Regions from separate parts of the Micromonospora sp. NPDC048843 genome, predicted to be linked through region 3. Evidence: riboswitches for the same ligand, from Rfam matches in the RefSeq annotation. Region 3 holds a riboswitch; each other region holds the start of a gene.

Region 1 (10,555 bases), on a different contig from region 3:
CGGCGCAGCTACCAAGCCACCACCAGTATCGACATCGTCATCCCCGACCCTTGACGACCACACCAACCACTTAACTGAACGGCGTTGGGGTTAGATCTGGTCCCAGCTCAGGGGGGTGCCTCGGGGGACGTCGGTGGCGAAGGTACGGCCCAGCACCCGGTCGATCTCCACGGGTGCCAGCCCGCCGGCCGGCCGGATCGAGCGGACGTTGTGCGCGGTCACCGGATCGCCGGCCCGGACGTCTTCGACCACGAAGAGCGACCGGCGGAACCGTAGCCCTTCCCGCTCGGCGGGGGTCGGTCCGACAGCGGTGCCGCCCAGCGCCTCGTACGCGCGGCCGGACTCGGCGACCAGGGCCGTAAGCTCCGCCGGGTTCAGGGAGAAGTCCGAGTCCACGCCGCCGTCGGCCCGGTCCAGCGTCACGTGCTTCTCGATGAAGCAGGCCCCGAGCGCCACCGAGGCGACCGCCACTCCGATGCCGGGGGTGTGGTCGGAGAGCCCGACCGGGACGTCGAACGCGCCGGCCAGCACCGGCAACCGGCGCAGGTTGCTGTCGGCCGGCGGCGCCGGGTAGGACGCGGTGCAGGCCAGCAGGACGATGCCCGCCGCGCCCCCGGCCCGAGCGGTGCGCACGGCGGCGTCGATCTCGGCGACCGTCGCCATTCCGGTGGAGATCACCATCGGCTTGCCGGTGCTGGCCACCAGTCGGATCAGCGGCAGGTCGACCAGCTCCGACGAGGCGATCTTGTAAGCGGGCGCGTCCAGCGACTCCAGCAGCTCCACGGCGGTCGCGTCGAACGGCGACGAGAAGACGGTCAGGCCCCGCTCGCGGGCCCGTTCGAAGATCGGGGCATGCCACTCGTACGGGGTGTGCGCGCGTTCGTAGAGGCGGTACAGGTTCTCCCCGCCCCACAACTCGTGCCCGCTGGAGATCCGAAACGCCGGGGTGTCGACGTCGATGGTGATGGTGTCCGGCCGGTACGTCTGGAGCTTGAGCGCGTGCGCCCCGCTCGCGGCCACCGCGTCGACGATGGCCAGCGCCCGGTTCAGATCGCCGTTGTGGTTGCCGGACATCTCGGCGACCACGAACGGTCGCTCCCCGGCACCGACCGCGTGCGGTCCGATCTTGATTGTCGCTGTCATTCCGACCTCTGCTCAGGTACGCCCGCACCGGGGTGCGGTGGTGCTGTCGTCGTCCACCGGACAGGCGGACGACCTGGGAAATCAGGGCGCCGGGAGCCGCCCCGGCTCCCGGCGTGCTTCGCGGTGGGGTCGCTCACGGCAACCGGCCGACGGCCAGCGCGTCGCGCCGTTCCGGCGCGAGCCCACCGTCGCGCGTCGGCCCGGCGCTCGCCCCTCGCCCCGGGTCCTCGTCGGCGGCGCGCGAACCACCGTCGGCGCCGCCCACCGGGTCGGACCGACGCAGGCGACCAGCGACCCGGTGGGCCTGGCGCAGCGCCGAGTACGCCACCCAGTCACCCCGCCCGACGAGGCGGTGCTTGAGCCCGGTCACGCCCGGGGGCAGCGGGTAGCCGCCGGTGGGCAGGTAGCGACGGTAGTGCGCGGCGGCCCGGTGGAAGAAGTCGCGCCGCAGGTGCGGGTGCAGCCGGCCGTCGTTGCCCACCACCACCAGGTAGTGGCTGATCATCAGCTCGAACAGCTCGGCCTGCAACCGCTCGTCCGGGTGCTTCCGGGCGACCCAGTCCATCAGCCGCTCGTACTGGGCGAAGGCGTCGAAGTGCCGGCCGCTGCGGGTGGAGGTGATCGCGCCCTGGCGGCCCTGGCGGTACAGGTAGCAGATCCGGTCCAGCACGGAGATCTTCTCGGCCCCGATCAGCAGGGGATGGCTGAACGGGATGTCCTCGTACCACCCGGGGAAGAACCGCAGCTCCAGCTCGTCCATGAAGTCCCGGCGGACCACCTTGTTCCAGGCGGTGTGCTGCACCCGCAGGAGCTGCGGCTGGTCGGCCAACCGGGTCACGCCGTTGATCCCGCGCAGCAGCGGGCTGCTCGCGTCGACCTCCCGCCGGCCGTCCTCGTGCACCCGCAGGTGGTCGAGCATCAGCACGTCGGGCTGGTGCTGGCGCAGCCGGTCCAGCACCGCCGCGATCGTGCCCGGTGGCAACCAGTCGTCGCTGTCGACGAACCAGACGTAGCGGCCGGTGGCCACGTCGAGCCCGGCGTTGCGGGCCAGCCCCAGACCAACGTTGCTGCTCAGGTGCACGACGCGCACGCCGTCGCGGCTGACCGCGTACGAGCGGAGCATGTCGCCGCAGCCGTCCGGGGAGGCGTCGTCGACGGCGATCAGCTCGACCGCGTCCGACTCGCCCGCCGGGATGTCGGCCCGGATCGACTCGAGGCACTGGTACAGGTACGCCTCGACGCCGTACACGGGCACGACGATGCTCAGCAGCGGTGCGTGCGTCGGCTCATTGACCACGTCCGCCACCTTCGACGACCCGGGTGGCCGGCCCCGGAACCTGACGTTGCCGCCGATGGTGAACTCTCTGAACTCCCGCCCAGCGGAAGGTTAACGCCGGGCCGGTGGGCGGTTTCCGGCCCGGGGAACGCAGGCTCGTGGGGCGGGTGGGATGCGTCCGGTTCACCCGGGAGTGACCCGGTAGGGTGCCTCGGTGCGGCCCTGCCGGGTCGTCGTGGGCGTCGCCGTCGCGCCGTCCGACGCCGCGACGAGGAGGCTACGACCGTGCTGGTGACCCTGCCGAGCGCCGGGATCCCGGCATGACGAGCGTCGCCGCGACGTCGGCCGCCCGGCCCGCACCGGCCGTGCCCCGGCTGCCCTCGCTGACCGGGCTGCGGTGGATCGCCGCTCTGCTGGTCTTCGGCTTCCACGCCGGCACCATGCGGATCATCGCCGAGCCGGACTACAAGGCAGTCATCGACGCGCTGTTCACCCTCGGTCTCTCCGGGGTGCAGTTCTTCTTCATCCTCAGCGGTTTCGTGCTGGTCTGGTCGGCCCGCGAGGGAGACTCCCGGCGTACGTTCTGGCGGCGACGGATCGCCAAGATCTACCCGAACCACCTGGTGCTGTTCGCGGCGACGCTGGTGGTCGCCTGGTGGTTCGCCGACCCGGTCCTGCCGGCGGCGGCGTTGGAGAACCTGCTGCTGTTGCAGGCGTGGGACCCTCGGCCTGGTTGGTTCTACAGCATCAACACCGTCAGCTGGTCGCTGTCCTGCGAGTTCTTCTTCTACCTGTGTCTGCCGCTGGCGCTGCCACTGCTGCGCCGGGCCCGACCGAAGCTGCTCTGGGCGCTGGTCGTCGCGCTGCCGCTGCTCATCCTCGCGCTCTGGCCGGCGCAGGAGTTGGTGCCGGAGGTGAGCCGCTGGTGGTTCACCCAGATCTTCCCGCCGGTGCGGTCGCTGGAGTTCTGGCTGGGCGCGGTGGCTGCCGAGTTGATGCGCCGAGGGCTCTGGCGCGGTCCCGGACTGACAGTGGCCAGCGGTATCTTCCTGGTCACCTGGGTGGCGGCAGCGCAGTGGATCCGCGCCGAGCTGTGGACCACGCTGCTCGCCGTCGCGTACCTGTTGGTGATCACCGCTGCCGCGGACGCGGACGTGCGGGGTCGGCGCTCGCCGTGGCGGTCCCGGCCGCTGGTCTGGCTCGGTGAGGTCTCGTTCGCCTTCTACCTGGTGCACGTGCTGGTGATGACGAGCGTGCTGCGCTGGAGCGGGACCTGGGGGATCGGCTTCGCGGGCTGGCGTGGCCCGGCCGTGGTGCTCGGCTTCCTGGCGGCGAACCTGGTCCTCGCCGGGCTGCTGCACCGCTTCGTCGAAACCCCGATGATGCGCCGGCTCGCGCCGCGCCGCGCGGCCCGTCCGGCGCCCGTCCCCCGACAACGCGCCGCAGGTGACGACGACGCACGGGAACCCGGAAGCAGCGCCCGCGGCGAGGTCGACGGACCTGCCGACGAGGTCGGCCAAGCCGGCGGTCGATCAACGTACGTCGACCTGCGCTGACAACGTCCACCCTGGTCAACGGGGTCGGCGCGGCGTGATCCGACACGCCCGTGGCCGGTGCGCCCGGGTCTGCGCGACGGTACCGTTGGGACGTGCTTCCGGTCGCGTTCACCTGTCCGCTGTGGTGGGTGGCGCGCTGGGCGACTCGGGTGCTGACCAGCCTCGCCGTCGTCGCGGCCCTGGCGCTCGGCGCAGGCCCGACCACGGCCGTCACGCCAACACCCGGCCCGGTGCCGACGTCGAGCGCGGTGCCGGCCTCGGTCGCCGCCGGGTCGCTGGCGGCCTCGTACCGGCACTGCGGTGCGCCCACTGTGGCCCGCCCGGCCCCGGCGATACCGCCGGAGGCCGCCGAGGAGCCGGTCCCGACCTGGTCGGTCGACACGCCGGTGGCGCTCCCCGGTGATCAGGGCACCATCGCGGCCGGCGTGCTGCCGGTCCGCGCGGCCGAATCTGACCGGCTGCCCCTCGTCGACGGTACGAGCGGTCGGGCTTCCCGGGCCCCACCCGGACGCTGAGCCACCGGGACGACCGTCCCGTCACCGCGCACCCTGTCGACCCACCCGCTCCCTGACCCGCCGACCCGTGGCCCACAGCGGCCCGCTGATCGGCGCGGCTCCCCATCGCACTGCTCTCTCCCCGAGGTGCCGACCATGGAGACCGTCGTCTTCTACCAGTTCGTGACCGAGATGCCGCGGGCCGCCGCCATCTGGTCGACGCTGTTCCTGCTGACCCTGGGCCTGCTCACCGTGCTGGCCGCCCGCCCCGAACGGGACCGGCCCACTGACGACCCGCTCCCGGCCGGGCCCACGCCTCGGGAGGTGGCCGCCGCCGAGGCCGTCGACCTGCGTCGCTACGCCGAGGAGGTGGCCGTCGCCGCGGCCGGCGCGGCCACCACCGCCCAGCGGCGGCGCGCCGCCTGGCTGACCGCTCAGGAGCAACTGGAGCAGGCCTGGACCGGGTACGACGAGGCGGACACCGCCGCGCGTCGCTTCGCCGACGCCGGGGCACTGCCCACCCCGCAGACCCCGCACACCCCCGCCGAGTACGCCGCTCGGGAACGCTATCTGCACCGGGCGGCGATGGCGGCGTACTGGCGAGGCGACCTGACAATGGCGCAGCTCGGCGACGTGTTCGGGCACCGGCGTGGCTGGGATCCCCGGCGACACCCGGTCGAGCAGGAGGTGCTGATCAGCCGGGTGGTCCGGGATGCGCGGCTGGCCGACTACCAGGTGGCCGCCGACGGCGAGCGGGCCGCCTGGCGCGACGCGGAGTTGGCCGCACAGTCCGCTCGTGCCCTCGCCGAGGAGGCGTACGCGGCGGCGGCCCGGCTACGCCCGACCCTGGTCCCCGCGCGCCGCACGGTGGCCGGGGCGCTGCGTCCCGTGGCACTGTGGCGCCCGGCCCGGGTGGGTTGAGCCCAATCCGTGATGTGAGGCCGCTCACCCAATCACGAAAGCGGACGTCCGACGCAGTCGGCGGGATTGTTCCCGCGATTGTGGGCGCGTTCTTTACGGCCTGTCCGGTTGTCGCCCGGAGGTGTCGCCGTAACCCGTTGTCCCATCGAGTCACATCAGCGGCAATACGCGCAGAAATTGTCGCGCCAATTGGGGTTTACGCAGGTGAACCTGGCTTGGCAGGGCGTTGAGACGCCAGTAGTGTCGTCCCGTCCGGTGCGGTAACCGATCGCAAGACGCGACGCCGCATCGACCCGCTTAATCGTGATCAACGAACCGGGGACCCACCAGTAAGTCCGGGGTGAATCCGCGAGCCACGGCCCGCGGTAGGGCGTCTTCCCGCCCGAATCCGTCAGCTAACCCGGTAGGCGGTGTCGGAAGGAGTCCCATCCTCGTGCAGCACCTTTCCACCCCTCGGTTGTTCCCTCGCCTCCACGGCGCGGCGGTGCACCCGCTCACTCGTCCAGTGACGGTGAGCTGACCCCCGGGTCATCGCCTTCCCCGCCCGGCCGCGCCGGGCGTTCCCCTGAGCGGTTCACCATCTGCGGACCACGGTCCGTGCGCTGGCGCCTGCCCGGATACCGGTCCGGCCCCGGTGTGCCGCTCTCCCCCCGATCCGTGGAGGACCCCGTGAAGCACACCCTGCAGCGTCAGCTCCGCCGCCTCGCCACCGAGCGCCCGTACCAGATCGTCGCCGCCTCCGCCGCGGCCCTCGCGATCGCCACCACCACCGGCGCCCTGCTCACCACTGCCGACGACGCCCCGGCCGGCCAGCGCACCGCGACCACTGTCGCCGAGATGCGCAGCGACGTCGCCGCCTCCCGCGGCGAGGCTCGGGACGCGTCCCCCTCGGCCAGCGCCGCGCCGACCACTGCCGCCCCGGCCACCACCGCCGCGTCGCCCGCCGCCAAGGCCAGCAGCAACCCGGACCTGACCCGGAAGCCGGAGCGGCCGAAGCCGCCCGCGACCAAGGTGCTCGACTACGACTACGAGGCGCAGAACACCTACTACAACTGCGGCCCGGCGGCCACCCGGAACGCGCTCAGCGCCGCCGGCATCGACCGCACCCAGGAGGAGCTCGGCGCCGAGCTGGGCACCACCGAGATGGGCACCAACTCGGCCGAGGACACCACCCGGGTGCTCAACGCCGAGGTGAAGGGCTCCCCGTACCGGACCCGGATGTTCCCCGGCGCGCCCAGCCCGGCCCAGATGGACCGGCTGCAGGCCGACGTGGTGAAGGCCATCACCGACGGTCGGGGCGTGGTGGCGAACGTCGTCGGGGACGCCACCGACACCGACGGCAGCTGGCACTCCTACGGCGGTGGGCACTACATCGCCGTCGTGGGCTACAAGGACAACGGTCGCACCGTGCGGATCGCCGACTCGGCGAACCCGGCCGACCCGTCGTACTGGATCACCACGATCGACCTGGCCAACTGGATCACCAGCCGGGGCTACTCCGCCTGACCCGGGCACGTTGACCGCCGCGGGCGCCGTCCTCCACAAGGGGCCGGCGCCCGCGGCGTTTGTCCGCGCGGTCCGTCATGGACGACTCTCGTACCGGGCCGTGAACCGTGGGAGACTGCGGCCGTGGTGGAGAAAACGGGTGGTCACGCCGGTCGTAGGCCGGTCCTGCTGCTGCTGCACGGCATGGGAGCGACCGGGGACGTGTGGTTGCCCTGGGCCCCGTACCTCGATCAGCACTGGCCCGGGCGGTGGCTGGCACCGGACCTCGCCGGCCACGGCTGGGCGTCGCCGCTGCCGTCGTACTCCTTCCCGGGTTTCGCCCAGCAGATCGCGCAGGCCCTCGCTCCCGACGACCGGCTGGTAGTGCTCGGGCACTCGCTGGGTGGGGTGGTCGGCCTGGTGCTCGCCGCCCGCGACGCGGGAACGCCGGTGGACGCTGTCGTCGGGCTGGGCATCAAGGCAATCTGGTCACCCGCTGAGCTGGCCCGCGCCGCCGAGGTCGCCGCCCGACCGGTGAGCTGGTTCGCCAGCCGCGCCGAGGCGGCGCGCCGCTACCTGCGGGTCTCCGGGCTGGCCGGCCTGGTCTCGCCGGACGACCCGGTGGTGGACGCCGGGCTGCGCCAGGTCGACGGCCGGTGGCGTCTCGCCATGGACCCGACCGCCTTCGCCGTCGGCGAGCCCGACCTGGCCGCGATGCTGGCGGCGACCGACGTGCCGGTGGTGCTGGCGCGCGGGGAGAACGATCCGATGGTCACCGACGAACAGCTCAAGGAGTACGGCGTGCCGGTGGCCACGCTGCCGGGTCTCGGGCACAACGCGCACGTGGAGGACCCGGCGGCGGTGCTGGCGCTGCTCCACCCGTACCGCTGAGCGGCTACGCCGTTGTGGACGCGGTCAGTGTCTCGGCCGGTGCCAGCTCGCGGCGGGCGGCGGTCAGGAACGCCTCGGCGTACGCCTCGGCCGGGAAGTCACCGAGGTAACGGCGGCGGGTGGCCCAGCGGGCCTCGGCCAGCGGGTCGGTGTCCAGCAGGGCGGTCAGCACCTCGTCCACGTTGGACATGTCCCGGCGCAGCACGTAACCCGACCCGGCCAACGGGAAGCGCTCCACGAACCGGTCGCCCTCGTCGCCCATGTCGGTGACCGCGTACGGCTTGCCGGAGTAGAGGAAGTCCGAGATCACGCCGGACACGTCGGAGACCAGTGCGTCGGCGGAGTTGACGCACTCGGTCAGGCTCAGCTCCCGAGCCGCCGCGCCGACCACGTGCTGGCGGCCGGTGCGGGCCCGGTCGGCGACGAGCAACTCGGTCAGGCGGCCCAGTTGGCGGGCCGATGCCGGGTTCTGCGTGGTGTACGGGTGGGCTCGCAGGATCACCCTCGCGCCGCGCTCCAACAGTCGGCGCAGCAGGCTTTCGGCCACCGGCAGCGAGCAGTAGTCGGCGTCGGCGTGGTGCCCGGTCCAGGTCGGCGTGTAGAGCACCGTCGGGTGCGCCAACCCTCGTGCGGGCTCCGGGCGTACCTCGATCGACTCGACCTGTGGGCGACCCACCACCACGAACTTGTCCGCCGGGATCTGCACGCCGGCGCGTGCGTACCTGTCGATCGCCGCCTGCCCGGCCACGAAGATCCGGTCGAAGATCCCCGACACCGGGTTGGCGCTCGGCGCCTTGTCGCTGTCGCCGTGGTGCAACTGGATGTGGGTGAGCTGGGTGAAGCGGACGCAGTGGCTGTTCTTCGCACCGTGGTTGACGTAGAACGCCGCCCGCAGGCTCGGCACCAACGCCTCGTCCATCGCCCCCAGGGTGGGGCAGTAGACGACCGGCGCGTCGGTGGCCGCCGCGATCGGGGCCAGGAACTCCGGCTCACGCAGCACGACCAGGAACGGCCGGCCGATCCGTTCCAGGTACGGCAGCCACATGGTGACCTGGTATTCCGAGCCGGGAGGCGCGGAGAAGTAGAGCAGGAACTCCGGCTGGTGCCGGCGCAGCGCGGCGGCCACCGACCCGCCACCGGCGCGCGGCCGGAACCGTCGCCGGGCCAGGTCCAGCGCGACCGCACCGGCGCCCGCGCCGACCAGCAGGCTGGCGGCCAGCGCCACACCGGCCGGCAGGGCCAGCGCGGCGGCGAGCGCCAGGGCGGCGAGCAGCCCGAGCAGTGCCGTGCCGAGCCGGTCGGCGATCAGCGGCGTCCAGGCGCGTACCGGAAGATTGGCCGCCCGGATCTCCAGACCGCCGGCGGTGCGCAGCGGCCCCACCAGCAGCACCAGCCCCAGCAGGACCAGCCCGGTGGCGACCAGCGCGAGGTTGAGCCCGTCGTCCAGCCGCCGGGAGTAACCGACCAGGATCGCCGCGGCGATCAACCCGGTCTCCGCCACCAGGTCGGCGCTGGGCCGGATCCGCTGCTCAGCGGCCGAGGCGGCCAGCGCGGCGACGGCCAACGCCAGCCCCCAGCCGGTCGCGCCGGTCAGCGCCAGCACGACGAAGGCCAGCACGGCCAACCCGGTGGTCAGGCACCGGGCGGCCAGCTTTCGGACCAGGTCGCCGCGCATGTCGCTCCGTTCGTGGTTCCGCAGCCGTCGGCGTCAGTTGGCGGACGTCGCGCCGGCCGGTGCCTCGACCCGACCCGCCCCGGACTGCGCCGGCACGCTCGGCGTGGGCCCGTCACCGGGTGCCCGGCGTACGTCGATCACCTGACCGGTCAGGTCGGAGATCAGCACGTCCAGCGACGACTGGGCGACGGCCTCCGCGGCGAGCAGGGTGTGCTCCGGCTCCTCGCCGAAGGCCCGCGTCCGCATCGGGGTGGCGGTGCGCTCCGGGTTGATGCAGTTGACGCGCACGCCCACGTCGGCCCACTCGTCGGCGAGCGCCTGGGTGAGGTTGACCAGGGCGGCCTTGGTGGCCGAGTAGAGCGCGTAGCGGGCCCGGCCCCGGGTGTAGGAGCTGGAGGTGTAGAGCAGCAACTGACCCTTGGTCTGCTGGAGGTACGGGAGGGCCTGGCGGGCGATGGTCACCGGGCCGACGAAGTTGACCTGGAGCAGCCGGTCCATGGTCTCCTCGTCCATCTCGGCGAGGGCGCCCTTCTCCAGGATGCCGGCGGTCACCACCACGTGGTCGATCCGGCCGGTGGCCTCGAAGGCGGTCGTCAGCGCGGCCTCGACGTCAGCGGCCCGCTCCACGTGGGTGCCGGTGCTGGAACGGCTGAACGGGAAGACCTGGGCGCCGTAGCGGCGGGCCAGCTCGGTCAACTCGTGGCCGATGCCGTAGCTGCCGCCGAACACCACGATGGTCCGACCGGTCAGCTCCTCGCTGTAGCTGCGGTGGTCGGTCAGTCGGGGGGCCTGCGCGGCGGCGAGCTGGAAGAGCTTGTCCGCCAGGTGCACGTCGACCGGGTGGGTGACCTTGATGTTCTCGTCCGAACCGTCGATCACCTTGATCGGGGTGCCGGGAAGGTAGCGCAGCACCACGCCACAGTCGTCGGTGGCGGCGAAGTCCGGGTCGTCCTCGGCGATCTGGTACGCCGCCCGGATCGTGGGGGAGCGGAACGCCTGCGGGGTCTGACCACGGCGCAGCCGAGAGCGCACCGGGATGTCGGTGATGCAGTCGTTGTCGTCGACCTGGATGATCGTGTCCGCGGAGGGGATGGCCACGTCCACGGCGTCGTAG
Region 2 (10,555 bases), on a different contig from region 3:
AGGTGCTCGGCAGCGTCGAGTACGCGGTGACAGTGCTCGGCACCCCGCTGGTGGTGGTGCTTGGCCACGACTCGTGCGGTGCGGTGCAGGCCGCCCGGGAGTCCGCCGCGACCGGAACCGCGCCGAGCGGTCATCTGCGCGCTGTGGTCGACGCCGTGCTGCCCAGCCTGCGCCGCGCCGAGGCCGAGGGCGTGGACGACATCGACGGCATCGTCGACATCCACATCGCCCAGACCGTCGAGACGTTGCTCGGGCAGTCTCCCGTGCTGGCCGACGAGGTGGCGCGGGGGCGGTGCGCGGTGGTGGGGGTGTCCTACCGGCTGGCCGCCGGAGCGGTGCGCCCGGTGGCCGCCGTGCCAGCCGGCTTCGCGACGTTGGCGACAGCGGCCGGATCGCCCGAGTCGACCGACCCGGCCGCGCCTGCCACAGTCTGACGCGACGAGGGCCGCCCCGCGTCACGCGGAACGGCCCTCGACGGGAATCGTGCGGGTCAGAGCAGCGACATGTGGACGTGGTCGGTGTGGTTCGACGGCCCGCTGTACGAACTCCAGCCGGTGGCCGGGAACCAGATCTGCCGGTTCCAGATCACGTAGTAGATGCCGAGCCGGTCGGCGTTACGGATGAGGAACGCGGCGACGTTGTTGCCGTACGTCCGGGTGTCGTTGTTGTGCCACGGGGAGAACCCGCTCTTCTGCAGCGACCAGTCGCAGGCGCGGCCCTTCGGGTGCTCCCACGGCCCACCGGGGCGGTAGCAGCCGACGAACCGGTTGAAGCCGGCCGCCTTGACCTCCTTGTACGCGTGCAGCGTGCGCGGCGTGACGCAGCCGGACGTGGTGGGGTCCTTCTCGCTGCACGACTGCGGCTTCCAGTCACCGTCGGCCGTGCGACCCGGGCCGATCTTCGCGACCTTGGAGGTGGCGTCCACCAGGCCGCCGGTGAAGCCCTTCCCGCCCACGAGGGAGAGCGCCTTGTCGGCCTCGCTCTTGCGCTTCGCCATCAGGGCCGTCTGCTTCTGCTGCTCCCGAACCTCGGTGTCGAGGGCCAGCTTGGCCTGCTCGGCGCGGGCCTTCACCTCGTTGACCTCGGAGAGCTTCTTCTCGTTGACCATGTTCATCTCGTCGAGCAGCCCGGCGCGCTGGACGAACGAGTCGGGAGCGTCGCTCTCCAGCAGCATCGCGACCGCGCCGATCCGGCCGGTCCGGTACGCCTGGGCGGCGATCTGCCCGACCTGCGGGGCCAACGCGTCCAGGTCGGCCTTGGCCCGGTTGACCTCCGCGGCCAACTCGCCCTGCCGCTTCTTGGATTTGTCCAGCTTGGACTTTGCGGCGGAGTAGTCGCGGTTGGCCTGCTCGATGACGTCGTTGAGCAGCTTGGGCTCGCCGTCCTCCTCGTGCCCGGACGGTGTGGGGTTCGTCGGGGCGGCGTGCGCCGGCAGCGGCCCGGCGAGCACTGTCAGTGCGGCGATCACGGCCACCACGGGTGTCAACCAGCGGCGTAGGGGTGCCGTCACAATGTTCCCTTCCGTCGACCGCCGACCGGGTTAGCTGACGGGTTCGGGGCGGAAGTGGCCCCTACCGCTGACGCGGATTCACCCCAGGTACCTGGGTCCCCGGCTCGCCGGTTGGCGATTGGGCGGTGGCACCGCAGGCGCCGCTTCGCGCCTTCATCGGTGACCGGCAGCGAGGTTACCCGAGAGTCGACCGGCTGAGCTACGCCTGGATGCCGACCAAAAGCGTCATTTCGCCATTGCGTTGAGTGACCAGTGACGCGGTTCTCAGGGTGGATGCCCGATCTGGTCACGCTGAGGAGTGTCACCATGCCGTATCAGTGCTCCTGTTCGACTCCGGCCACCGGTCGGTGGCCTCGGATGGGGGTGCGGTCCGCGTCCGGTCCGGCTCGTCGGAGCCGGCCGTTCGCGGTGAGCTGAGTGCGGCCAGAGCCTCGCTGCGGTCCGGCTGGGGCCGGGGCGCGGGAGCGCCGGTGGACGGCGTGGCACCGCCGCGCCCGGCGGCGGTCACCACCGCTGCCAGCCCGGTGGTCAACGGCACGGCGGCGATCAGACCGAGGGTGGCGACCGCGCTGCGGACGATCTCCTGCGCGAGGAACTCACTGGTGAGGATCTGCCCGATCGGCCGCGAGTCGGCGGTCAGCAGGAGCAGCAGCGGCAGTGACGCGCCCGCGTACGCCAGCACGATGGTGTTGACAGTGGAGGCGATGTGCGCGCGGCCGACCCGGGTGGCGGCACGGTACAGCTGCAACCGGGACAGCCCGGGGTTGGCGTTCGCCAGTTCGGTGACGGTGGCTGCCTGAGTGACAGTCACGTCGTCGAGCACGCCGAGTGATCCGATGATGATCCCGGCGAGCAGCAGACCGTGCAGGTCCACGTCGCCCTGGAACATCGACAGGGTGGTGGCGTCCTCGCTGCCGAAGCCGGTGAGGTGGGTCGCGGCCGTGGCGATGGTGGCGAGCACGCCGGTCAGCACCAGGCTGCCCAGTGTGCCGAGCACCGCTACCGAGGTCTGTGCGGTGACCCCGTGGGTCAGATAGAGCACCACGAACATGATCAGGGCCGCGCCGACCACCGCCACCAGCAGCGGTGACCTGCCCGCGCTGATGCCCGGCAGCACGAAGGTGAGCAGGATGGCGAAGCTGGCGGCCAGCCCGGCGAGCGCGGCCAGACCTCGCCACCGGCCGAACGCGACGATCGCGGCCGCGAAGACCACCGCCAGCCACACCATCGGGGTGCCGCGTTGGTGCTCGGCGATGTTCCAGTTGCTGACGGCGGGATCGATCGGATCGGCCAGCTCGACCAGGACGACCTCGTCGCCGACCTCGACCCGGGGCGCGCCCGGCCCGTCCGGCACCGGTGTCCGTACCTGCTGGCCGGCGGTCGGCCCGTCGTCCACCCGGACGTCGACAGTGCCGCACCGCCCGTCGCCGACCCTTGGTGTGCCCTCCGGAACCGACGGCGCCGGCGGGCACGGCTCGCTCACCACCCGGGTGACAGTCCCGGGGTAGCGCGGCACGTCCGCACCACCATCGGTCTGTGGTGACCCGCCGCGAGGCCAGAGCAGCACCGCGGCCAGCACTGTGGCGACGAAGAGAGGTACCACAGTCACGACGAGTATCCGTCGCACCCGTGGTGGGGCGGACGGAGCGGGGTGAGTGTGGTCGGCGGCCAAGGCGAGACTCCCAACGATCCGGTGCGGGATACGGGTCAGCGGGCCGGGCGGTTCACCGTTGCGGTGGAAACGCGGCGGACGGCGGGGCGGATCGCTGCCTGGCGACCGCTTGATCACAGACGGTCAGTGCTCGGCCCGGTCGGCCGGGGGCGACGCCACGACGTGGCGGCGCCGGTGCCCGACTGTGCGGCGGCATACGGAGAGCCATCGTGGGAGATGCTAGCCAGCCCTCCTGGGGGTTGCAGGTCGTGGCGGAGTGTCGGGCGGCCGAACCGCTCGCGTGGCGGTCTCCGGGGCGGCATGTTGGAGCCATGCCCGCTCCGTCACCGCCCGACCCCGATCGCCAGCGACGCGCCGGACCCATGCCGCACGAGAAACACGCCGGGCACGCCGCGCACGACAAGCACGCCGGGCACGATCCGGCGATGTTCCGCCGCCGGTTCTGGGTCTGCCTGGTGTTGACCATCCCGGTGGTGCTGACGAGTCGTCTCGTGTCGGATCAGCTGGGCCTGTCCGGGAACGACGTCCCCGGTCGGGCCTGGGTGGGGCCGGTGCTCGGCTCGGTGGTGTTCTGGTGGGGCGGTTGGCCGTTCCTGGTTGGTGCGGTTCGGGAGGTGCGGGACCGGGCGCCCGGGATGATGCTGCTGGTCGCGATGGCGATCACCGTCGCGTACGCCGCGTCGCTGGCGACCAGCGTCGGCGCCTTCGACCTGGACTTCTGGTGGGAGTTGGCCGCGCTGGTCACCATCATGCTGCTCGGGCACTGGCAGGAGATGAAGGCCATCGGGCAGGCCCGGGGAGCGCTGGCGGCGCTGGCCGCGCTGTTGCCGGACGACGCCGAACGGGTGGCGGCGGACGGGCGGGTCGAGGAGGTGCCGGTGACCGGTCTGCGGATCGGCGACGTGGTGCTGGTCCGGCCGGGGGGTCGGGTGCCGGCGGACGGCAGGGTCGTCGAGGGCCGCGCCGAGCTGGACGAGTCGATGATCACCGGGGAGTCACGGCCGGTCGCCCGGTCGACGGGCGACCGGGTGGTGGCCGGCACCGTCGCCACCGACTCGGCGATCCGGGTGCGCGTCGAGGCGTTGGGTGAGCAGACCGCCCTCGCTGGCATCCAGCGCATGGTCGCGCAGGCCCAGGCTTCCGGTGGGCGAGCCCAACTGTTGGCCGATCGGTTCGCGGCCGCGCTGTTCTACCTGGCCACCGGCACCGCCGTGCTGACGGTGCTGGTCTGGACCGCGCTCGGTCAGCCGGACGAGGCGGTGGTCCGTGCGGTCACCGTCCTGGTGATCGCCTGCCCGCACGCGCTGGGTCTCGCCATCCCGTTGGTCGTCGCGCTCTCCACGGCGCTCGCCGCTCGGTCCGGGATTCTGGTCAAGGACCGGTTGGCCCTGGAGCGGATGCGGACTGTCGGCGCGGTGCTCTTCGACAAGACCGGCACGCTGACCCGGGGCGAGCACGGGGTGACCGATCTGGTGACGGCGTCCGGCGTCGAGCGGGACGAGCTGCTGCGGATCACGGCCGGTGTCGAGTCGGAGAGCGAACATCCGTTGGCCCGGGCGATAGTGGCGGCGGCAGGCCGGGCCGGCCCGGCCCGGGCGGCCGGGTTCCGGTCGTTGCCGGGCCGCGGTGTGCAGGCGACGATCGACGGTACGGAGTATGCGGTGGGCGGGCCGGCGCTGCTGCGCGAGCTGGGCCTTTCGGTCCCGGCGGAGCTGGAGGCGGCGACCGGGCGGTGGTCGGCGCGGGGTGCCGCGGTGTTGCACCTGGTGCGGCTACCGGACGCCGTGCTCGGTGCGTTCGCGTTGACCGACGAGGTGCGTCCGGAGGCCCGGCGTGCCGTCGACGAGCTGCGAGCCGAGGGTGTCCGCACCATCGCCATGATCACTGGTGACGCTCGGTCGGTGGCCGAGGCGGTCGCGGCCGACCTCGGCTTCCGACCTGGCGTCGACGAGGTCTTCGCCGAGGTGCTGCCGGCGGAGAAGGACGATCGGGTGGCCGAGCTGCAGCGGCGGGGGTTGGTGGTGGCGATGGTCGGTGACGGGGTGAACGACGCTCCGGCGCTGGCCCGGGCGGACGTGGGCATCGCGATCGGCGCGGGCACGGATGTGGCAATCGAGTCCGCCGGTGTGGTGTTGGCATCCTCGGACCCGCGTGGGGTGGCGGCCGTGGTCCGGCTGTCCCGGGCGTCGTACCGGAAGATGCGACAGAACCTGGCCTGGGCGGCCGGCTACAACGTGGTGGCGCTGCCGCTGGCCGCCGGGGTGCTGGCCTGGGCCGGCGTGGCGTTGAGCCCGGCGCTGGCCGCGGTGCTGATGTCGGCGTCCACCATCGTGGTGGCGCTCAACGCGCAGTTGCTGCGCCGGGTCCGTCTCGACCCCGCGCCGGACTGAGCGCTGTCAGCCGCGCTTCATCAGCCGGCCGACCGCCGCCATCATCTCGGTGGCCATCTCGTCGGCCCGGCCCTCGGCGGCGCCCTCGTGCATGCAGTGCCGGGCGTGCCCGTCGAGCAGCCCGAGGGCCACCTTGTCGAGGGCGGCCTGGATGGCGGAGATCTGGGTGAGCACGTCGATGCAGTAGCGGTCGTCGTCGACCATCTTCTCGATGCCCCGGACCTGCCCCTCGACGCGGCGGAGCCGCGCGAGCAGCTGATCCTTGCTGGCGGTGTATCCGCGGATCGGGGTGGGTGCCGTCATGTCGACAACGATAGCGTACCCCCAGGGGGTATGGTACGGTCGGTTCTGTTGAGATACCCCCACCGGGTACCGGTACCCCGAAGGAGACGAACGATGGTCGACACGACGTACCAGGTGCAGGGCATGACCTGCGGGCACTGTGTCAGCGCGGTCAGCGCCGAGGTCGGTGCCATCGCGGGCGTGCGTGACGTCAAGGTCGACCTCGAGGCCGGCCGCGTCACCGTCAGCAGCGATCAGCCGCTGGACACCGCGACTGTTCGAGCCGCAGTCGACGAGGCCGGCTACGACCTCGTCGACGCGTGATCGGCGGGCCGGCGTGCGCACCGTGACGAGACTGGCCGGGTTCGCCGTCGGCCTGGCGGCGATCTTCGGCACGACGTACGGGATCGGCCGGGTGGTCGACCGCGCCCCGGTGGTCGAGGGCCGGCACGACGGCGATGCCGCTCCTGCGACGGGCGAGCGGGGCGGGACGGCCGACCGGCTCCCCGGCGGGCTGCTCGTCTCCGAACGCGGCTACACCCTCGAACCGGTCGACGCCCCGGCCGACGAGTTCGCCTTCCGGATCGCCGGCCCGGACGGCCGCCCGGTCACCCGGTACGACGTGGCGCACGACAAGCAGATGCACCTGATCGTCGCCCGTCGGGACCTCTCCGGCTTCCGTCACGTCCACCCCGAGCTGGCCCCGGACGGCACCTGGCGGGTCGACACCCCGCTGGCCGGCCCCGGGCAGTGGCGGGCGTTCGCGGACTTCGCCCCGACCGGGGGTGAGCCGCTGACCCTCGGCGTGGACGTGACAGTCCCCGGCGAGTTGACCGAACGGCCGCTGCCCGCCCCGGCGACCAGCACCACAGTCGACGGCTACACGGTCACACTGACCGGCACGCCGCAGCCCGGCCGCACGTCGCCGCTGACACTGACCGTCAGCCGGGACGGGCAGCCGGTCACCGACCTGGAGCCCTACCTGGGCGCGTACGGGCACCTCGTGGCACTACGTCGGGGTGATCTGGCGTACCTGCACGTGCACCCGGACGGGACGCCAGGCGATGGGCGCACCCGGCCCGGTCCGGCCGTCACCTTCCTCGCGGAGGTGCCCTCGGCCGGCAGCTACCGGCTCTACCTCGACTTCCAACACGGCGGGCGGGTGCACACCGCCGAGTTCACAGTGGTGACCGGCGGTGCCCCGACCGGAGCAGCAGCCCCCACCCCGAGCGGGCCCGCACCGACCGGCGGGGCCGACCACGGCACCCCCGGGCACGGACACAACTGACGGGACCAGACGATGACCACCACCAGCAGACCGCTGCCCGAGGCGCCGAACCGGATCGAACTGGCTATCGGCGGGATGACCTGCGCCGCGTGCGCCGCCCGGATCGAGAAGAAGCTCAACCGGATGGACGGTGTGAGCGCCACCGTCAACTACGCCACCGAGAAGGCGACCGTCCGGTACGCCGACGGCGTCACGCCTGACGACCTGATCGGGACGGTGCAGAAGACCGGTTACACGGCGGCGCTGCCGGCCCCGCCCAGCGCCGAACCCCCGGTGGACCCGCTGCGGGGGCCGCGTACCCGGCTCTGGGTGTCGGTGGCCCTGAGCGTGCCGGTGGTCCTGCTGGCCATGGTCCCGGCCTGGCAGTTCGACTACTGGCAGTGGTTGTCGCTGACCCTGGCCGCCCCGGTGGTGGTCTGGGGTGGGCTGCCGTTCCACCGGGCCGCCTGGACCAACCTGCGGCACGGCGCGGCCACCATGGACACCCTGGTGTCGCTCGGCACCCTGGCCGCGTTCGGCTGGTCGCTCTGGGCGCTCTTCCTCGGTGACGCGGGGATGCCCGGCATGACGCACCCGTTCCGCTTCGACATCACCCGGACCGACGGCGCCGGCAACATCTACCTGGAGGCGGCCGCCGGGGTCACAGTGTTCATCCTGGCCGGCCGCTACTTCGAGGCCCGGTCCAAGCGGACCGCCGGCGCCGCCCTACGCGCCCTGCTCGACCTCGGCGCCAAGGACGTGACGGTGCTGCGTGACGGCGTGGAGACCCTGATCCCCGTGGACCGGCTCGCCGTCGGTGACCGGTTCGTGGTCCGCCCCGGGGAGAAGATCGCCACCGACGGGGTGGTGGACGAGGGCACCTCCGCTGTCGACGCCAGCATGCTCACCGGTGAGTCGGTGCCGGTCGAGGTCGCTCCGGGTGACGGCGTGGTCGGCGCCACGATCAACGCGGGTGGGCGGCTGATCGTCACTGCCACCCGGGTCGGCACTGACACCCAGCTCGCCCGGATGGCCGACCTGGTGGAGCAGGCGCAGAGCGGCAAGGCGGCAGTGCAGCGGTTGGCGGACCGGATCTCCGGGGTCTTCGTGCCGATCGTCATCACCCTCGCCGTCGGCACGCTCGGCTGGTGGCTCGGCACCGGGGCCGGCCCGACCGCCGCGTTCACCGCCGCCGTGGCCGTGCTGATCATCGCCTGTCCGTGCGCGCTCGGCCTGGCCACCCCGACCGCGCTGCTGGTCGGCACCGGTCGGGGCGCCCAGCTCGGCGTGCTGATCAAGGGCCCGGAGGTGCTGGAGTCGACCCGCCGGGTGGACACCGTGGTGCTCGACAAGACCGGCACCGTGACGACCGGCCGGATGACGGTGGTGGACGTGGTGCCGGCGAGCGGTGTGGACCGGGCCGAGCTGCTTCGGCTCGCCGGGGCGGTGGAGGCCGCCTCCGAGCACCCGATCGCCCGTGCCGTAGCCGCCGCTGCCAGCGACGCGGGCGCGCTGCTCCCGGTGACCGCCTTCGGCAACCTCGAAGGGCTCGGGGTGACCGGCACTGTCGACGGGCGGGCCGTGCTGGTAGGCCGGGTCCGGCTGCTGCGCGAGCACGAGTTCGACGTACCGCCGGAGGTCGAGTGGGCAGTGCGCGACGCCGAGGCGGCCGGTCGTACGGCGATCGTCGCCGGTTGGGACGGGCGGGCCCGGGGCGTGCTCGCTGTCTCCGACGTGGTCCGGCCGACCAGCCGGGCGGCGGTGGCTCGGCTGCGCGGGCTGGGGCTGACCCCGGTCCTGCTGACCGGGGACAACACCACAGTGGCGCACGCGGTCGCCGCCGAGGTGGGCGTCGACGAGGTGATCGCCGAGGTGCTGCCTGCCGGGAAGGTCGACGTGATCAAGCGGCTCCAGGCCGAGGGACGGTCGGTGGCGATGGTGGGTGACGGGGTCAACGACGCCCCGGCGCTGGCCCAGGCCGACCTGGGCCTGGCCATGGGCACCGGCACCGACGTGGCGATGGAGGCGGCCGACCTCACCCTCGTCCGGGGCGACCTGGACGCCGCGGTGGACGCCATCCGGTTGTCCCGGCGCACGCTCGGCATCATCCGGGGCAACCTGTTCTGGGCGTTCGGCTACAACGTGGCGGCCCTGCCGTTGGCCGCCGCCGGGCTGCTCAACCCGATGATCGCCGGCGCCACGATGGCGCTGTCCTCGGTCTTCGTGGTGGCCAACAGCCTGCGCCTGCGTCGCTTTCGCCCGGCCGCCGCCGATCTGTGACGGGGGTAATGGTTGGACCGGCGACGGCGGGGGTACCTCTGTCGTTGTAGCGACGCTTGCAATGGAGGTTGGCAATGGGATTCGACGACAAGATCAACAACGCCGCCGAGGACGCGACCGGCAAGCTGAAGGAAGGCGCCGGTCGGGCCACCGACAATGAGCAGCTGGAGGCGGAGGGTCGCGCTGACCAGTCCACCGCCAAGCTCAAGCAGGCGGGCGAGAAGATCAAGGACGCCTTCAAGAGCTGACGTACGACGTAACCCGCACGCCGGGCCGGTGATCATCACCGGCCCGGCGTGCTGTGTGTCCGGCCTCTTTCGCCGACCCTGAGATCCCCCTGATTCCGCTTTCGTCCCGCACCGCAGCTCGCCGGCACCTGCTAGCTTTCCTTGGCATGTGCAAGGGCTCGTTATGAGCACCGCCTCACCGCCGACCGGCGACGACCTGGTCCGTGTGCTGGCCACCCTGGCCAACCCGCACCGGCTGCGGGTCGTCGCCGCACTGGCCCGTGAGCGTGCGTACGTCAGCGGGCTGGCCCGGCAACTGGGCATCAGCCGGGCGCTGTTGCAGGTCCACCTACGGAAGCTGGCGGCGGCCGGGCTGGTCACCGCCCGCCTGGAGTTGTCGGAGGACGGGAAGGCCATGAACTACTACGAGGTGGAGCCGTTCGTGCTCACACTCACCCCCGCGATCATCGCGGCCGCCGTCGAGACGCTGACAGTGCCCGACTCGGGCGAGCAGCCGGGAGCACAGCGATGAGCGAGCACGACTGGACCGAGGTGGTCGGCGCGATCGGCATCTTCGCCTTCCTGATCAGCGTGGTCACTGTGACCGTCGTGCAGCTCGCCAAGACCCGCCGGGCCCGGTACGAGGCGGACCGGGCGGACGACTACCGCCGGCTCGCCGAGACGGCCGCTCAGGCCCAGGCGGAGAACGCCCGACTGCTCGCGACCATGGACGGCCGGCTGGGCGGGATGGAGACCCGGATGACAACGCTCGAACGCGTCCTGCGCGAGGTCGACTGACCCGGCGGACGAGAGGCCCCGGGCCGTCGAGCGGCTACTCGACGGCCCGGGTGGAAGCAGCATCACCTCGCCCAGTGGGCGAGTTTCACCGGCAACGCTCCTTCGAGGAGAGGACAGCACCTCATGCTG
Region 3 (10,555 bases):
GGTCCAGCAGGTTGGTTCCGAACATCGTGGTTACCTCCTCGGGTGCCGAAGCCGCCGGCCACTTCGGACTTCGGCGTCTTTCCAGCGCGTCACGGTGTCGCCTACCCCGCAGTGCCCCGCGTCAGCCGGACGCAAACCCCGACCTCCGCGGAGCACCGGTAGCTCGGCGCGCCGGAACCCGGCGCGCCACCGAATCAGCGCACCGCTGACACGGCGACACCTCGGGCGAAGTCGTCGTCATCGTCGTCATCGTCGCCCCCGCCACCGAAACCGCAGGCCAGGACGAGGGCGAGCAGAACACCGACGCCGGCCAGCCCGGCAAGTCGCTTGATCATTGAAGATCCTCTCCGTCGCGGTGGTGTCCCGGCCGATGCTAGGGCGCGTCGGCAACCGGGACGCGAGTCGCGCCGGCCGACGGTGGGCGACACGCCGACGGCACACGGGGCAGGCGTCCGTCGTGGCCGGTTGTCGGGCGCGCCGGGTCCGGACCGCTACCCTGGTTCGGCGGCGGGCCGGTCACGACCGATCGTCGATGGTCAGATAACGAAAAGTCTTGAGTAATCAGATACTGAAAAGTGCGGATATGGGTGGCTTTGTGGGCCCGGATCCGCGAATTGCTCATCCCGAGGGGTGGCGACCGAGGCCGTCGGAGGAATACTCTCGGTCGCGGCCCGCGTACTGATGAGGCGCCCGGGGGACGGGCGGGTGGAGGTGCTCGCGTGAGCCTGTCGATCGTGAAGTCGGTTCTGTCCGGTGGTGTCGTGGAGATCGCCCCACGGGGTGAGATCGACGTCGACACAGCGTACGAGGTGCGCGAAGCGATCGCCGAGGTGCTGGCCAAGGGCCGCCCTCTGCGCATCGAACTCAACATGAGGTTGGTCACCTTCATCGACTCGGTCGGCATCAGCGCCATGGTCGCCGGCTTCCAGACAGCCGAGGTCAGCGACGTCAAGCTGGTGGTCACCGAGCCGAGCCGGTTCGTGCACCGGCAGCTCTGGGTGACCGGCCTGCTCGGTCTCTTCGGCGCCCCGGAGCCCTACTTCGCCGGCGCTGCCACCCCCGAGGTGCTGCCCGGCGCCTGAGCGCGCCGGGCATCCCCGTCAGGGCTGCTCGTCCAGGCCGGTCAGGTCGATGTCGGTCGCCTCGGTGACCGCTCGGACGGCCGTCACCGACGCGTACCCGGCGGCCAGCAACGCCACGTCCGTGCCCGGCTGCGCGGCCTGCCCCGGCTCCTCCAGCGAGGTACGAACGAACCCGTGGCCGGATTCGGCCACCGTCATCTGCACCTGACCGAAGCTGGCCAGGGTGCCGCGCCGCACCCCGCGCAGCTGCCCGTGTGGCAGGTCCGGGGTGTTCACGTTGAGCACGCTCTCCATGGGCGCGGAGGTCAAACGGGGGAGCAGGTCCAGGGCGACCCGCGCGGCGGTGCCCCAGTGCCGTTCGGCGTCGCGTACCCGGGCAGCGGCGTCCACTGCTGCGCCACCGCTCGCGGCCGTCGCCTCGCCGGCGGAGAGCACGTCCAGGGAGACCGCCATCGCCCGGCAGCCGTTGGTAGCTGCGGTGAAGGCAGCGCCCACGGTGCCGGAGTGCAGCACCGCCCGGCCGGCGTTGGCGCCCCGGTTGACCCCGGAGAGCACCACCGACGGCGGTGGGCCGAACGCCCCGTGCAGGGCGATCAGCGTGATGAAGCCCGGGGAGCCGGCGACCCCGTACGCCGGCACACCCGCCAGGTCCGGCAGCGGGTGGTCGTTCACGACGACTCGCCCGTCGCGCTCCATGGCGCTCATCGCGGCGCTGGTGCCGCTCGCCTCCTCCATCGGCGCGGCCACCACGACGTCCAGACCCCGCTGCCGGGCGGCCCAGGCGAGCGCCTGGATGCCCGGCGCGGCGATCCCGTCGTCGTTGGTGATCAACACCCGGAGTGTCATCGCTCGACCACCCGGCCGGCCAACTCGTCAGGGGTCGTCCGCTCCTGTTGCCGGCTGTCCGCCGGCACCAGCCGGACCCGGTCCACCAGGCCGGTGATCGAGTCCAGCCGTCCGGTGCCCAGGCCGTGCCGGGTCACGTTCAGCGCACCAGCGGCGGCGCCGGTGCGGATCGCGGTCCGAATGTCCCCGCCCCTGGCCACGACGGCCGCCACTCCGGCCGTCATCGAGTCGCCCGCGCCGCGTGGGTCGGCGGCCTCCAGCCGGGGCATCTCGACCTGGAACAGCTCCCCGTCGATGAGCGCCAACGCCGGCTGGTCGGCGCGGCTCACCACCACCGTCTCGGCGCCGCCCGCGTGCAGCTCGTACATGGCCCGGGTCAGCTCCTCGGTGTCGTCGCTGCGGGCGCGGCCGTCGCGGATCAACTCCTCGTGACTCACCTTGAGGAAGAACACGCCGCTCTCCAGCACCGAACCGAGGTGATCGCCGGAGAGGTCGACCACCACCCGGCCGCCGTTCGCGCCGAGGTCGGCGGCGAAGCGTCGGTACAGGTCGGCCGGTACGAGCCACGGTTCGTTCGGCCCACTGAGCATGCTCACCGAGGCCCGCAGGCCCTCGCCGAGGGCGAGGTTGTACAGCTCGTCGATCTCGTGTCGGCTCAGCGGCTGCCCGGGCACGTCGGCGATCTCCTGCCGGGAGCCGTCGCGGCGATCGTGCACGTACCCGCCGCTGCCGGAGTCACGGACCACCACCTTGAGGTCCACGCCCTCGCTGACCAGCAGCGGCTCCAGCACCTGGCCGATCTCACCGCCGAGGGCGGCGCAGAGCACCACGTCGACTCCGAGGGAGATCACCATCCGGGCCTGCCAGACACCCTGTCCGCCAGGGTGCAGGTGCAGCTCGGGGTGGTCGTTGGGCTGGTCCACAGTCACCGTCAGCTGTGGAGTGGGCGCGAAGACCATCACGTGCCCACTCATTGGTCGTCGCCGTTCATGCTGGCCGCCCTTCGGCATCTTCGGGAAGGTTTCGCACTAACCGACCTTAATGGCGCAGATGGTGGCAGGTCGGCGCATCGGCCCGGTCCGGCGCGGCGCTGAGGGCGCGGGGGCGTTGCCAGCCAGACATCGGTACGGGACGATCGGGCGACCAAACGACGGCGGGAGACGGTGTGCTCAGCAGCGATACCTTCAGCTACACCGTCCAGGCCCGGTGCTCACCCGCCGAGGCGGCAGCGTTGCTCAGCGACCTGACCCGGCAGGGCGAGCTGCATCCGCTGATCGTGCGGGTTCGCCGGGTGCCGCCCCGGCCCGGCGCCCAGGCCAGCTATACGATCAACGACCGGTTGGCGGCCGGTCCGCTGCGCTTCCGGACCACCTACCACGCGGACGTGCTGATCAGCGAGGCCGACGAGATCGTCATGGTGGCCCGCCAGTGGCCGGCCACCACGGTGCGAAACCACACCCGACTGCGCGCCGAGCCGGACGGCCTGGTCCGCATCGACGTGGAGATCACCCTGACCGCGCCGACGCCGCTGTTCCGCTACGCCTTCCGCCAGGCCCAGGCCGCTCACCTAGCCCTAGCCACCCGCCTGGGCGCGGCCCTGGACCAAACCAGCACCCCCCCAAACCCCACCTGACCCGCGCCGCGCCGCGCCGCATCGCCCCGCCCGCCGCCCCGCCGCGTCGATCTTGCAGTTTCGGTTGTCTATATCGGCGTAATGCCCCATATGTCGGGACAGTAAGTGCAAGATCGCGGAGCAGGGCAGATCGCTTGCGCTTGGTGCGACGTGCTCAGCGGGGGTGGCGTCTAGATCGTGGTTGCGGCGCGATCACGGCTCGTGCGGGCCGGTCGGGTGGCGGAACGCCGGCCCCACGGCTTGTAGGTGGACAGCACCGTCGCGATGACCATCAGGCTTGTCGACACCGCCGGCGCGATGACCAGGTCGGCGCGATCCCGGGCGGGCAGGGCGGCACCGACCGCTCCGGCGTGACGCAGGTTCGGGGTGAGCAGGAACAGCACCAGCCCGACCATCACCGTGGTGAGCACGAGCTTGACCAGCACCCAGCGGTGGCGCAGCAGGCCCCACGGGGTGAGCAGCGAGCTGGCGACTCCGATCAGCCAGACCAGGACGCTCAGCGGCGCGAACAGCACAGTGCCGACCAGGGCCGTGACCGGATAGACCACCGCCGGGTCGGCGCCCCGCTGGACGGCGATGCCGAGGGTGAGCAGCACCAGGTCGGCGCCGAGCCAGCCGAGCGAGGTGACGAGGTGCAGGGTGAGCAGCGCCTTGCGGGTGGTGGGTCGGATCCGAGGCATACCGCGATGCTGCCCGCCGACCGCTGCCGGGTCGTCCGACGAGCGACGACATCAGGGGTACGCCCGGCGACGTAGCCCGGCCCCGGACACACGTGATGCCTGCGAGCCAGCACACGACTCACAGGCATCACGACGCGTGGGTCAGTAGACCGACAGGTGTACGTGGTTGGTGTGGTCGGTCGACGGGGTGCCGTGCGCCCCGCTGTACGACTTCCACCCGCTGCTGGGCAGCCAGATCTGCCTGTACCAGATCACGTAGAGCACGGCGAGCCGGTCCGCGTTGCGGATGAAGTACGCGGCCAGGTTGTTGCCGTACGTCTTGTCGCCGCCTGTGGCGTTCCCGCCGAAGCCGCCCTTCTGCGCCGCGAAGTCGCAGGCCCGGCCCTTCGGGTGTTCGCCGGAGCCGCTGGGGCGGTGGCACGAGACGTAGCGGGTGAATCCGGCGGCCTTGGCCTGGTTGAGCGCGTGCAGGGTGCGTGGGGTGATGCAGCCGTTGGCCGGCGTGGGGTCGTTGACGCTGCACGACTCGGAGGGCCAGGAGCCGTCGGAGTTGCGCGGTGCGGCCTTCGCGTTGGCGCTGGAGGTGCCCCGGTTGGAGCCGGCGTCGGCTGTGGTCTGCGGTTTGGGTGTCGTGGCCACTGTCAGGGCCCGTTCGGCCTGCTCCTTGCGCTTGGCCATGACCGCGACCTGCTTGCGCTGTTCGTTGATCTCACCGTCCAGGGCGACCCGGGTGCGGTTGGCCTTGTCCTTGCTGTTCAGCAGGTCGCGCAGCACCCGGTCCTCGTTGGCCGCCACCGCGTCCAGCGCGGCTGCCCGGTCCATGAAGCCTTCCGGAGTGTTGCTGTTGAGCAGCGCCGACATCGCACCGAGCCGACCGGTGCGGTAGGCCACCTCGGCGATCTCGCCGACCTTGCCGTTGCGCTGGTCGATCTCACCCTCGATGGTCGTCAGCTGGGTGGCGAGTTGCTTCTGCCGTTGCACCGAGGTGTCCAGGGCGCGCTTCGCGTCCAGGTAGCCCTTGCTGGCCGCCTCGAGTTGGGCCCGCAACGCCGGGGTGCCGCCCTCCTCGTCGGAGTCGGGTGCGGCGGCCCGCAGGCCGGTCGGGGGAGCGGCCGAGGCGGTGCCGGCCGGAAGCGCGACGCCGAGGGCGAACATCGCGACGATCAGGGCCGCCAGTCGGGCGGCGGGTGGTCGTGCTGGTGCCACTGCGCATGTCCTTCCGTCAGCCGCCGACCGGGTTAGCTGACGGGTTCGGGACGGAAGATCCCTACCGCTGACGCGGATGCACCCCAGGAACATGGTTCCCCGGTTCGCCCAGTTGGGCGATTAGGCGGCGACCGCCACCGGCGCCGGGAGGGCGCCGCCTTGTGGAGGCCGGGACCGAGCCTACCGGTGCGGGTGGGGCCGCTGCAGCCGATGTGACGGACGGTGCGTGCGTCGCCACGGAAAATTACGGCGCCGTCACCATTCGATGGAGCCACAGGCTCCAGAAGCGGCGCCGGGCTCGATCTGCAACGTCGCGTGCTCGATGCGGAAGTCGTCGTGCAGGGCCGTACGGGCCGCGGTGAGCACCGCGCCGACCTCCGCGCCGGGTGCCATGGTCAGGTGAGCGGAGGCCACCTCCATGCCCGAGGTGAGCGTCCAGACGTGCAGGTCGTGCACCTCGACGACACCGGGGACGGCGGCGAGCCGGTCGTGCACCGCGGTCACCTGGAGGTGCTCCGGGGCGGCCTGCACCAGGATGCGGATGGCGGCGCGGGCCAGCCGCCAGGTGCGGGGCAGGATGAACACGCCGATGGCGACCGCGACCAGGGGGTCGGCCCACCACCAGTCGGTGACGGTGATGAGTAGCGCCGCGCCGATGACGCCGACCGAGCCGAGTAGGTCACCGAGCACCTCCAGGTAGGCGCCCTGGAGGTTGATGCTCTCCCGGGCTCCGGCGCGCAGGAGCGCGAAGGCGGCGATGTTCGCGAGCAGGCCGAGCACTGCCACCGCGAGCATCGGGCCGGCGATGACCTGGTGCGGGTCGCCGAAGCGGCGGATCGCCTCGATCACCACGTAGATCGCGACGCCGGAGAGCAGGACGGCGTTGGCCAGCGCGGCGAGCACCTCGAGCCGGTAGAGCCCGAAGGTGCGCTGCGGGTCGCCGGTGGCCCGCCGGGTCGCCGTGATGGCGGCGAGCGCCATCCCGATGCCGAGCACGTCGGTGAACATGTGCCCGGCGTCGGAGAGCAGGGCGAGCGAGCCGGTGTGCAGGGCGGCCACCGCCTCGACCACCATCAGGGTGGCGAGCAACCCGAACGCCGCCCAGAGTCGACCTCGGTGCTGGTGTGCGGCATTGGCGACGGACCCATGGTGGTGGTCATGACCTGCGCCCACGAGAACCACCTTCCGCCGCTGGTCGGGACCCGGTCAAATGTATGCTCACATCGCTATGTGTGCAAGTGTACGGGCAGGGCCTTCCGCTGGCGGCAGTCCGCACACGTCAGCCGGTCGGGTCGATGGTGGTGAGCCGCTGGGTGGCCCGGGAGAGCGCCACGTACAGGGTGCGCACGCCGGCACCCGGATCCGCCCGGATCTCGCTCGGGGCGACCAGCACCACCCCGTCGTACTCCATGCCCTTGGCCTCCAGGCTGGTCACCACCTGCAACCTCGGCGCGCCGAGCGCGCCGAGCCACCCGGCGACCTCGTCCCGGCGGGGGACCGGCGTGATCACCCCGACCGTGCCCTCCACCTCGGCCAGCAGGCCGGCGGCAGCCTCCACCGTCGCGGTCTCCAACTCCGTCGCGGGCACCACCAGCTCCACCGGCTCCACCCCGGTCGAGCGGACGGCGGTCGGCAGCGGCAGGTCCGGGTAGAGCCGACGGATCTCCGCCGCCGCCACCGCGAAGATCTCCGCCGAGTTGCGGTAGTTGGTGGTGAGCGTGAAGTCGTGTCGCTTGCGCCGGCCCAGCGCCTGGTCCCGGGCCCGGTCCAGTTCGTCGGGGTCGCCGGTCCACGCGGTCTGCGCGGGGTCGCCCACCACCGTCCAGGAGGCAAGCCGGCCGCGACGACCGATCATCCGCCACTGCATCGGCGAGACGTCCTGCGCCTCGTCCACGACCACGTGCGCGTAGTCCCGGTAGTCCTCCGGACGCTCCCGGGCCGCCGCGCGGGCCGCCCGCTGCCGTTCACCGAGGGTGCTCAGCTCACGGACGCCGCCGGCGAGCTGGAACGGATCGCGTCGCGCGCGGGCCGGCTGTGCGGGCTTACCGAGCAGCGCGTCCAACTCGTCCAGCAGTGCCACGTCGGCGATGGTCAGCCCGGCCGAGTCCAGACTCCGGTACGCGGCGCTGAGCAGCCGGATCTCCGCCGAGGAGAGGATCCCCCCGGCGTACCGGCGCAGCCGGTCCGGCTGCGCCAGCCAGCCGAGCACGTGCCGGGGGTGCAGCCGAGGCCACCATGCCTTGAGGAACTCCCGGAACTCCGACCGCTCGGCGATCTCCGCCTCGAACGCCGGTTGTTCCGGAAGCCGACCGCTGCTCAGCTCACGGGCCTGCGCCCAGAGCGCGGCGAACACCCCGTCGAAACCGGTCCGGCGCACCTCGTTGCGTCGTGCGCCGCGTTGCAGCGCGCGGTCCCGGATCCGGTCCAGCGCGGCCCGGTCCAGCCGCAGCAGCGTGCCGCGGTAGAGCAGCCGCAGCTCACCCGGGCCGCCCGGCACCGCGTCGCGGGCCGCCCGCTCCAGCACCCGGCGCATCCGCAGCGAGCCCTTCACCGCCGCCACCTCGGGCGGGTCGGGGCGGGTGGCGGTCATCCCCGGGAAGAGGGTGCCCAGCGAGTGCAGGGTCGCGGTGTCCTCACCGAGCGACGGCAGCACGGAACCGATGTACTCGACGAAGACCGACGACGGGCCGACCACCAGGATGCCGCCGCCGGCGTAGCGGCTGCGGTCGGAGTACAACAGGAACGCGGCCCGGTGCAGGGCGACAGCTGTCTTGCCGGTGCCTGGGCCGCCCGCGACGATCGTCACGCCGGAGCCGGGGGAGCGGATCGCCTCGTCCTGCTCCCGCTGGATGGTCGCCACGATGTCGCGCATGCCCCGGCCGGTGGCCTTGGACAGGGTGGCCAGTAACGCGCCGTCACCGACGACAGTCATCCCCTCCGGGGCGGCCGTCGGGTCCAGCAGGTCGTCCTCGATCCGGGTGACCCGCTCGGCGCGGGACTGGATGGTGCGGCGCCGCACCACGTCCAGCGGCTGCGCCGGGGTGGCCTGGTAGAAGGCGGCCGCGGCCGGCGCGCGCCAGTCGACGACGAGCGTGACGGCGTTCTCGTCGCGGATCCCCAGTCGCCCGACGTGCAGCACCTGGCGGTCGAGCAGGTCCAGCCGGCCGAAGACCAGCCCCTCGTGCTCGGCGTCCAGGGTGTGCCGCCGCTGCGCCGCGTGGAAGACCATCGCGTCGCGCTCGACCAGGGCGCCGTGCGTGCCCACCCGGGCCATCCGGTAGCCGTCACGCTCGGCGCGGACGGCCGACTGCCGCAGCTCGGCCAGTCGGGCGTACACCCGGTCGAGGTGTCGTTGCTCGACGGCGATCTCCTGCTCCAGGCCGGTCTGGTCGGTCAACGCACGCTCCTTCAGAGGTCGCCGGCAGGCAGCGGGAACCGCGCGGGCCAACCGAGAAGAGTACGGCCCTGGGCGCGACCCGCCGCGCCCGAGGTGCGCGAACGTGCTCAGGCACCCGTCCCGGCGGGGGTCGCGCCATTGTGAGCCGGCGGCGACGCGCCACTGTGGGCCGGCGGCGATTCGGCGAGCACCCGCCGCACGACGCCGGTCAGCGCGGCGTTGACCTCGTCCGGACGTTCCATCATCAGCATGTGCCCGGCACCCGGGCAGACGGTCAGCTCGGTGGCCGGCAGGGCCGCCGCGATCGACTCGGCGCACGGTGGTGGGGTCAGCCGGTCGCGGTCACCGACCAGGGCGGCGGCCGGCAGGTGGGCCAACGCGGCGAGGGTGTCCAGTCGGTGCTGGGTGCCGATGGAGGCGCGGAACCCGCCGATCGAGCGCAGCGAGGCCCGAGCCACCGCCGACGTCACCAGGCGGATGTCGGCCGGCTCGCAGCGGTCACCGAAGAGCATCCACCGGATGCTCGGTTGCAGCGCGTTCAGCAGTGCCCGGGGCGCGCGCCACGAGCCACACCGGGCCAGCACGCCGGCGCCGGTCGTCTCGGCCAACCGGATCAACCGGGCGATCCGCGGCGAGAGCCCGTAGACGGTGTGCGTGTGCCCCTCGGCGGTGGTCGAGACGAAGACCAGGCCGGCGGTACGGGCGGCGAAGTGCGCGGGATGGCGGTGGGCGTACTCCATGATCGTCATGCCGCCCATCGAGTGCCCGACAAGCACCACCGGGCCGGTCGGCGCGACCGCGTCGATCACCGCCGCCAGGTCGTCACCCAACTGGGCCACTGTGGCAGTGGGCAGCGCCATGCAACTGGACCGGCCGTGCCCCCGCGCGTCGTAGGCGACCACCCGCACCGCACCGCCGAACGGCGGTGCCGTGAGCGCGTCGACCTGCCGGTGCCAGGCGCGCCCATCCAGCGTCCAGCCGTGCAGCAGGATGGCGGTGACCTGGGCGTCCGTCGGACCCGTCGCCTCGACGTTGAGCCGTACGCCGTCCGGCAGGCCGACCTCGAACCGCTCCGGCATCGCCACCTCCCCAGGGCCGCCCAGTACCACCAGCACCTCCGATACCCGGCGGTAACATGGGCTACCCGCCATGACACCACGCCAATCGCGCCGTGGCGAACATTCCCGACCTCGCCCGTGCCGGACGGCGGCGGGCCAAGCTGAACGGCATGGGGTCGTCGGGAGCGCCCATGGGTGCGACGTCGGGGCAGGGGCGGCAGGCCGGCGGCACGCCCCGCGCCGCGCTGGCCGACCTGCTCGCCGGGAATCGGCGGTTCGTCAGCGGCCAGCCGGTGCACGGACACGACGTCACTGCCGCCGCTGCGGCCTCTGGCGACCAGCAGCCGTACGCGGTGGTGCTGGGCTGCATCGACTCCCGGGTGCCGCTGGAGGCGATCTTCGACCAGACCTTCGGCGCGATCTGCGTGATCCGTACCGGTGGGCACGTGCTCGATCGCGCGGTCTGCGGCTCGATCGAGTACGTGGTCGGCCAGCTCGGCGTACCGCTGGTGATGGTCCTCGGCCACGAGCGGTGCGGCGCGGTGCAGGCCACTGTGGAAGCGCTGCGCACCGGGCAGCGTCCCGGTGGGTCGCTGGCGCACCTGGTGGACGAGATCGCCCCGGCGGTCACCGAGGCGGGGCTGCACGATCCG

Evidence for each region. A riboswitch is a leader RNA that binds a small molecule or an ion and turns the genes downstream of it on or off. The one in region 3 is predicted to bind cyclic di-AMP.
Region 1: another riboswitch for cyclic di-AMP. It lies ahead of AB0C20_RS27360 (C39 family peptidase); the one in region 3 lies ahead of AB0C20_RS21360 (hypothetical protein).
Region 2: another riboswitch for cyclic di-AMP. It lies ahead of AB0C20_RS02570 (hypothetical protein); the one in region 3 lies ahead of AB0C20_RS21360 (hypothetical protein).

Annotation. Positions count from the first base shown of each region.
Region 1 covers NZ_JBEZGJ010000146.1:9-10,563, forward strand. The annotation lists gene pseI (pseudaminic acid synthase) at 91-1,143, opposite strand; gene AB0C20_RS27340 (glycosyltransferase) at 1,277-2,440, opposite strand; gene AB0C20_RS27345 (acyltransferase) at 2,740-3,975, shown strand; gene AB0C20_RS27350 (hypothetical protein) at 4,068-4,490, shown strand; gene AB0C20_RS27355 (hypothetical protein) at 4,626-5,390, shown strand; cyclic di-AMP (ydaO/yuaA leader) riboswitch at 5,675-5,815, shown strand; gene AB0C20_RS27360 (C39 family peptidase) at 6,048-6,896, shown strand; gene AB0C20_RS27365 (alpha/beta fold hydrolase) at 7,020-7,766, shown strand; gene AB0C20_RS27370 (CDP-glycerol glycerophosphotransferase family protein) at 7,771-9,441, opposite strand; gene AB0C20_RS27375 (bifunctional cytidylyltransferase/SDR family oxidoreductase) at 9,475-10,555, opposite strand, start outside.
Region 2 covers NZ_JBEZGJ010000005.1:73,715-84,269, reverse strand. The annotation lists gene AB0C20_RS02575 (carbonic anhydrase) at 1-434, shown strand, start outside; gene AB0C20_RS02570 (hypothetical protein) at 491-1,510, opposite strand; cyclic di-AMP (ydaO/yuaA leader) riboswitch at 1,515-1,645, opposite strand; gene AB0C20_RS02565 (YibE/F family protein) at 1,812-3,182, opposite strand; gene AB0C20_RS02560 (heavy metal translocating P-type ATPase) at 3,545-5,572, shown strand; gene AB0C20_RS02555 (metal-sensitive transcriptional regulator) at 5,579-5,875, opposite strand; gene AB0C20_RS02550 (copper ion binding protein) at 5,969-6,178, shown strand; gene AB0C20_RS02545 (hypothetical protein) at 6,192-7,142, shown strand; gene AB0C20_RS02540 (heavy metal translocating P-type ATPase) at 7,155-9,401, shown strand; gene AB0C20_RS02535 (CsbD family protein) at 9,476-9,649, shown strand; gene AB0C20_RS02530 (helix-turn-helix domain-containing protein) at 9,813-10,160, shown strand; gene AB0C20_RS02525 (hypothetical protein) at 10,157-10,426, shown strand; gene AB0C20_RS02520 (alpha/beta hydrolase) at 10,550-10,555, shown strand, end outside.
Region 3 covers NZ_JBEZGJ010000092.1:18,331-28,885, reverse strand. The annotation lists gene AB0C20_RS21395 (hypothetical protein) at 1-25, opposite strand, end outside; gene AB0C20_RS21390 (hypothetical protein) at 195-335, opposite strand; gene AB0C20_RS21385 (STAS domain-containing protein) at 720-1,082, shown strand; gene AB0C20_RS21380 (5'/3'-nucleotidase SurE) at 1,101-1,928, opposite strand; gene AB0C20_RS21375 (PfkB family carbohydrate kinase) at 1,925-2,902, opposite strand; gene AB0C20_RS21370 (SRPBCC family protein) at 3,094-3,561, shown strand; gene AB0C20_RS21365 (hypothetical protein) at 3,732-4,241, opposite strand; gene AB0C20_RS21360 (hypothetical protein) at 4,383-5,396, opposite strand; cyclic di-AMP (ydaO/yuaA leader) riboswitch at 5,453-5,584, opposite strand; gene AB0C20_RS21355 (cation diffusion facilitator family transporter) at 5,703-6,620, opposite strand; gene AB0C20_RS21350 (AAA family ATPase) at 6,727-8,844, opposite strand; gene AB0C20_RS21345 (alpha/beta hydrolase) at 8,952-9,923, opposite strand; gene AB0C20_RS21340 (carbonic anhydrase) at 10,094-10,555, shown strand, end outside.